2 linked regions of the Saccharolobus shibatae B12 genome follow. The protein of the gene in region 2 binds, or shares a complex with, the protein of the main gene of each other region. Links are inferred from orthologs where the notes say so. Each region holds a gene or a part of one and is shown on either strand. Other genes may lie near its edges. The genes, in order: J5U23_RS06205 and J5U23_RS14650.

Region 1 (3,047 bases), 1.6 Mb from region 2 along the record:
TTGGGTTCTTCTCATAAAAGGACTTAAGCCACTTTATTGTTCTAGGATCAGCAGGGTATCCACTCCCGAAATCACCGTAAACTTTTTTCAACTCATCAATATAATTATCCCTTATTACTTTAGCAATAATGCTTGCTGCACTTGCTTCAACAAATAGGACATCCGCCTTGTGAACTACATTTGACTTATAACCTAGCTTTCTGATGAGCTCTATAACAGGCTTCTCTTCTCCCACTTTATCAACTGTTACTATTTCAGGATTGAAAACCGAAAGTGATAAAATTATCTTAGACACCGCATCATATGTGAGATCGTTCAAGTTGTAATTATCTATTTCGTAAGGAAAAACTTTAACTACTGTGAAAGCATCTACGGTACTTGCAATAATATCGAACAATTTCTCCCTTCTCTCCCTAGTTAATTGCTTACTATCCTTTACTCCAATGCCTTTAAGGAATTTTAGCTTTGAATCACTGATAACTACACCTGCAACTATCATTGGACCTATTAAGGCTCCACGACCTGCTTCGTCTATACCTATTCTCATATCCTCAATGAAATAACTAGTTTTGCCTCCCTTTTACCGTTTTTCATCTTTTCATTCTGATAACTCTCATTAACTTCAACGTCAACAATAGAAGATATCATCGATACAAGCTTTCTTGCAACACTTTTACTCATAAAATAATAATCCACACCCTCTCTACCCTCAATAACATCAGAAATATTATCCACTATGCTTGTAGAGAAAAAGGATTCGAAGAACGCTCTCTTCTTATCGTCAACTCCAATCTTACCTTTACTCCTCAGTTGAACTATGGCCTCATAATATCGTGTCTTTTTCCTAAAGCACGAGTCACATAATGTCCTTTCCATTTCTAAACTAATTATCGCCTCTTGGGAAAAGGGTTTACCTCTTACCTTCCCTCTAAATTCAATAGTAGCAAAGGAATTACCACTTGGATCCTTCCATATGCTCTTTATATCAAATGCGAACTCCTCTACGTTTTTATCAATGTCTATCTTATTCCCTAGTTCTCTTATTATAATATCTTCCACGACTGAAGCTAAAGATGTTGCTGAAGTCCTTATCCACTTTCCCTTAATCCATTGTGCACCACAGATCTTGCAATACTTTCCGGTTATCCTTTTAGGTACTTCTATCAGTTTTTTAGATTTTACATAGCAGTCCACGCAGAGTGAGTCTATTAGCTCAACATTTTGCTTTCCGCATAGCACACAGAACTTCCCTGACATAAATTTCACACATTATAAACTTGAGCGAATTTTACACCAGCTACATTGATGACAGAATCCTTGTGAACTAGCCCTCTCCTTATTGCCTCTTCTACCGCGTAATTCCCTACAATACTCATAACTGTAGCCTCATCGATCAATGAAAGGGCATAATCTAATTCTACGGACTCTCCTCCGTAAAACTTCTCACTAACATCGAGTATTATTTCCCCTTCTCTAAATACTTTCCCTAATAGTTCCTCCTGACATATATTTACCAGTGTCATACCTTGTGCTCTAATTATATTTAGAAACACTCTCATAGAGGTTTCACTGGTGTTTGAGCTCCACACGCTAGACAGACTATATACCAGCTCTTCTTCTCCTTCTTTAGTACAGTGTCTAGGCTTTTACAAGTACTACATTCAACGTATGCCTTCAAAAATCTTTCCATTAAGGTATTTATTACTTGTGAGGAGAATTTTCCTTGAATTATAAGTTCACCTTTATCGTCCACATTACCAGGTGCAGCCAATTCCTTTAGCAAGTATTTCATACATATTTTATCTTCTCTTCTAATTCTATCACAATATTCCGCAAAGTTTCTAATCATGGTGGTATTTCCTATATTGAGTATTATTAGATTAGGTAGTGCTTGTGTACCTTCCTTACGACCCTTTTCTGGTAATTTTGAGTATAGTCTATCAAGCATTTCCACGTATTCTTTTTCTGAATTCACATTAAATCTATAAGCACATAGGGTTTAAAATACTACTGAAGAAAATGAAAACCATCTACGTTGAGACATATGGGTGCGCATTAAATAGGGCAGATACTTACGTAATGATGACGTTGCTTAAAAATGAGGGTTATAATTTTGTAGAAAACCCTGAGAACGCAGATATAATTATACTCAATACTTGCGCAGTAAGGTTAGAAACTGAAGAGAGAATGAAACAAAGAATTAAGGAATTAAACACGTTATCAAAAAAATTAGTGGTAGCAGGATGTATGAGTAGTGCAGAACCAGCTACAGTCCTTTCCATAGCTCCAAATGCGTCATTAATAGGTCCACAATCAGTTGAAAGAATAATCGATGTAATTAAATCAGAGGAGCGTAAAATTGTCCTTGAGGGCGATAGAGCACTTATAACTCCTAGAACTTTCGATGGAAAAATTGCAATAATTCCAGTAGCTGACGGATGTGCAGGAAATTGCAGCTTCTGCATAACTAAACTAGCAAGGAGGAAGTTGAGGAGCTATCCATTAAGGGAAATAGTTAATGCTGTGAGAGATGCCGTACAAGCCGGTGCTAAAGAAATAGAATTAACTGGTCAAGATACTGCAGCTTATGGGTTAGATCTAGGAGGATCTATAAGTTTAGTTGATGTAGTAAATAAAGTAACGGAAATTGATGGAGACTTTATGATAAGAATTGGCATGATGACGCCAGAACAAGCTATGAGAATAATAGATAATTTAATAGAAATCATGAGAAACCCTAAGGTGTATAAGTTTATCCATTTACCGGTCCAAAGTGGAGATGATAGAGTATTAAAGCTAATGAATAGGAAATATACAATAGACGAATATAAAGAGTTGGTAAGTGAAATAAGAAGTAAAATACCATTTGTCAATATAACTACTGATATAATTATAGGTCATCCTGGAGAAGATGAAGATGCATTTAATAATACCCTATTGCTTATGAAGGAATTAAGATTTGAAAGGATACATTTAGCAATGTATTCCATCAGGCCAAATACTAGAAGTGCATCAATGCCCCAGGTTCCAGATAGTGTAAAGAAAAA
Region 2 (3,198 bases):
CTCAGTTATTTTAGCTACTTCAGACTCTGAATCAATGATAATAATCATACCATCCCACTCTTCTGTAAAACTACTGCTGCCACATACTGGACATGTTTCCTTGTCAGTCTCTACTAATGCCTTACAATTTTTACATGCTTTAAAGACTGATTTCTTAGCCATTCACGCTCACTTCTTAGCCTGTGTTATCCACTCTAACTTGCCCAAGTAGGGCTGTCTCATAGTTAAAGCGATTCTAGGCAATCTACCTGTTACCGTAGACGCAACGCTTATCACTCTTGCTCTTACTTTGTCACCCTTTTGTATTACTTTCTTAGATTTTTCGCCGAATATTATACCTCTTACATTGTCATATTTCAGTGTATCATCTGTTATTTGGGAAATGTGAACGAGGCCATCCATCGGTCCTAAGTTAACGAACACACCATAGTTGTCAACTTGTAAAACCTCACCCTCAACTACTTCTTGTACAACTGGTACATAGGTTATCATATCAAATTCGACCTCATGATAAGTAGCACCATCACCAAATACTAACATCCCTTCCTCACTGGTTTTGACATTTAATATAGCTAAAACTAGACCTAAATCCTTAAGGATCTTTTCTTGATATTGTTGTCTTAGTTCATTTAAAGCGATCTCATTTAATGGTTTACCAAACTCATTGGGTGGGATCCTCACAATGCTACGTGCTTTAATAAGTTTATACATACGTTAGATAGGATATAAGGATTTTATAATTTTACTCCTATTTTGAAGAAATAAAACTCCTATCCCCTTTTTAATTGCATTACTTTTTAATTGCTTATCATTAGTAAATATAAACATGTTATATCTAAGAGCAGTCCTTATCAACGCCTCATCTGTAGGTAAATCGTCATAATCATTTATTAAATTCCATGAGTTTTTATATACTTCCAAATATTTCCTGGCTATTCTAATTCTGGATGTAATAATAAATCTTTTTTTATTCTTTTCAGATAAAATATCCAACTCTTTTAAGACTGCAGAATGAATAAAAAAGGTCGGTTTATAATCTAGAAATTCCAATACCTTATTAAATGGATCTAAACCATCGTATACATATAATAAAATATTAGTATCAATCAGTACTTTTAGATCTCTATTAACCCCCATCCTATCATTCTCCACCTACCAGCTATTTGCCTACTTATAACAGTTCTAATATTATTAGACCATACTGCCACGGGTCTTCTTAACTCCACTTCAATCTCATCCTTCTTTACAGAAGTAACTATCCCCAAAGTCGTCGAGGAACCTACAGATAACATCAAAGTTTCCTTAGCTCTTATGGGATCTACCTTTAACATCTCCTTAGCTCCAACTACACGTTCCAAGAGATTATACTTTATTCTGATATTCCATAAAACTGGAACATTAGCATCAGCCAAGGTTACAATACTTCCAAGCAAATTATCAGCCTTAGTCAATGAGGGATCCAAATATGTACCTATTGCTACTAAACCTCCCGGTTTAGCCTCCTTAAATTCCTCATCTCCAAATCTTATGGATGAAATCCTTGTGAAAATAGGTTCATAAGATACTTTACCTTGTTTTTCTACTCTTAAGCCCGGTAATACTTTTATTTCTTGATCAACCTTAAATAAGCCTTGTATAATACTACCACCTATCACGCCACCCTTCAGCTCATTAAATTGGGTACCGGGCTTATTAACGTCAAAACTCCTTATCACAAGCATAACAGGTTGTTGTGAGAGATCCCTATAAGGAGTCTTTATGTACTCCTCTATGCCCTCTATTAGAGTATCTATATTAATCTTATGAAGCGCGCTTACTGGAATTATAGGTGCATTTTCGGCCCAGGTTCCCTTTGTAAACTGCTTTATTTGCTTATACTGCGACAATGCTTCCTCTTTGGAGACTACGTCGACCTTATTTTGAACTATAATTAGATTTTTCACTCCTATTATACCTAGTGCTACGAAATGTTCTCTAGTTTGGGGCTGGGGAAAAGGTTCATTTGCAGCAACAACAAGAATTGCACCATCCATTAACGCTGCTCCAGATAGCATTGTAGCCATTAGAACCTCATGACCAGGGGCATCAATAAAGGAAACTCTTCTCAAGAACTTGGGCTCCTCATCCGATCCACAAGATTTACATGAGGGTTCGGTTACATATGCCTCTGGTTTTTTACAACTCTCACAAATGCCTATATTAGTCTCCGCGTAACCTAATTTTATCGTCATACCTCTTTTTAGTTCTTCAGAATGTTTTGAAGTCCAAATTCCCGTTATAGCCTGAACTAGCGTTGTCTTACCGTGATCTACATGTCCAACTACACCTATATTAACTTCTGGTTGAGCTTTAGGCCATGCCAAAAACTGCTTCACCTTACTATTATGGTATTAATTTGAACTATTTCCTGGCTAATAGTATTTCCTCTTATAGTTTTTCTTCTTCTTTCTCCATCTTCATTCGGGTAGAATCCAGGAGGCCCACTTAGCAATATTTTACGCTTAGCCGCTCCAGTAACATCAAATCGCATTGGGAATCCAGAATTATCTGATCCTCCAGTTATCTTTAACTTAACTGGTAATCCAATCAGTTGATTAGCTTCAAATGTATCACCTATTTTTAGACCAACTAGATTTGTAGCCTTGTTTTGATCAATACTTATTTGTAACGTCTTAGTCCTATATGCAATGGCTTCAAAATCTTCTGCTCCAAACTTCTCTGCCATTGTTTTACTTATCCATACTTCGTTATCTGGTACATTGTTATCTACTTCAACCTTAAAATGGCCTTTTACCTTTACCTTTTTATCCCCTTCTTGTTTGGTTATTTCTAATGTGATGAGCGTATCAATATTTAATAATTGTTTAGTTTTCTCATTAACTTTAGCCTGGGGTACCGCTTTTCCTTCCTTTTCTCCACCTATAGATTTTATTTGATCATTTGCCTTTACTTTAACCTTTACTCTTTTAGGCTCTACAGATTGTGGATCTGAAATGACAATTTTGAAGTCCGGCATTTAACAATGCCACCTTTTGTGTGGTATACTTAAAACAAATATATAAAATCGCATCACCATAAGCTACATGAGAAACGTTGTTAGGAGTTTTATTAGTTTTACATGGTAGCAAGATACCAGAATGGAAAGATGTTGGAATTAAGTACGCAGAATATTTATCTAGATATTTTAAGTTAGTAGAA

The links.
Region 1: the proteins of J5U23_RS14650 (region 2) and J5U23_RS06205 are in contact, whole or in part, in a crystal structure (PDB 2QMU), measured with the Saccharolobus solfataricus proteins. The link is inferred for Saccharolobus shibatae B12 from one-to-one orthologs. Residues at the interface, in WP_009988771.1 of Saccharolobus solfataricus: Trp33, Pro65, Glu66, Gln148, Val151, Asp152, Val154, Ser155, Lys156, Ala159, Leu160, Tyr163, Arg164, Lys167, Ile180, Ile181, Pro182, Val183, Ser184, Leu186, His187, Ile189, Asn190, Asp192, Ser193; in WP_231918336.1 of Saccharolobus solfataricus: Met1, Leu2, Arg4, Leu5, Tyr6, Lys8, Leu9, Pro10, Ile106, Lys108, Lys109, Glu110, Lys111.

The regions. Positions count from the first base shown.
Region 1 is NZ_CP077717.1:1,109,026-1,112,072, forward strand. The notes cover bases 253-2,964. They hold J5U23_RS06205 (translation initiation factor IF-2 subunit beta), read right to left. Parts: upstream 1,949-2,964; coding sequence 1,556-1,948; downstream 253-1,555. Other genes in these bases: rnhB (ribonuclease HII), read right to left, coding at 253-547; J5U23_RS06195 (60S ribosomal export protein NMD3), read right to left, coding at 544-1,257; J5U23_RS06200 (DUF424 domain-containing protein), read right to left, coding at 1,263-1,559; J5U23_RS06210 (tRNA (N(6)-L-threonylcarbamoyladenosine(37)-C(2))-methylthiotransferase), read left to right, coding at 2,020-2,964. Also shown: more of rnhB, read right to left, coding at 1-252; more of J5U23_RS06210, read left to right, coding at 2,965-3,047. UniProt on the Methanocaldococcus jannaschii protein: eIF-2 functions in the early steps of protein synthesis by forming a ternary complex with GTP and initiator tRNA.
Region 2 is NZ_CP077717.1:2,726,512-2,729,709, forward strand. What follows is about bases 240-3,102. They hold J5U23_RS14650 (translation initiation factor IF-2 subunit gamma), read right to left. Parts: upstream 2,364-3,102; coding sequence 1,116-2,363; downstream 240-1,115. Other genes in these bases: J5U23_RS14640 (DNA-directed RNA polymerase), read right to left, coding at 240-711; J5U23_RS14645 (PIN domain-containing protein), read right to left, coding at 715-1,137; J5U23_RS14655 (30S ribosomal protein S6e), read right to left, coding at 2,372-3,016; J5U23_RS14660 (CbiX/SirB N-terminal domain-containing protein), read left to right, coding at 3,094-3,102. Also shown: transcription elongation factor subunit Spt4, read right to left, coding at 1-162; more of J5U23_RS14640, read right to left, coding at 169-239; more of J5U23_RS14660, read left to right, coding at 3,103-3,198. UniProt on the Methanocaldococcus jannaschii protein: eIF-2 functions in the early steps of protein synthesis by forming a ternary complex with GTP and initiator tRNA.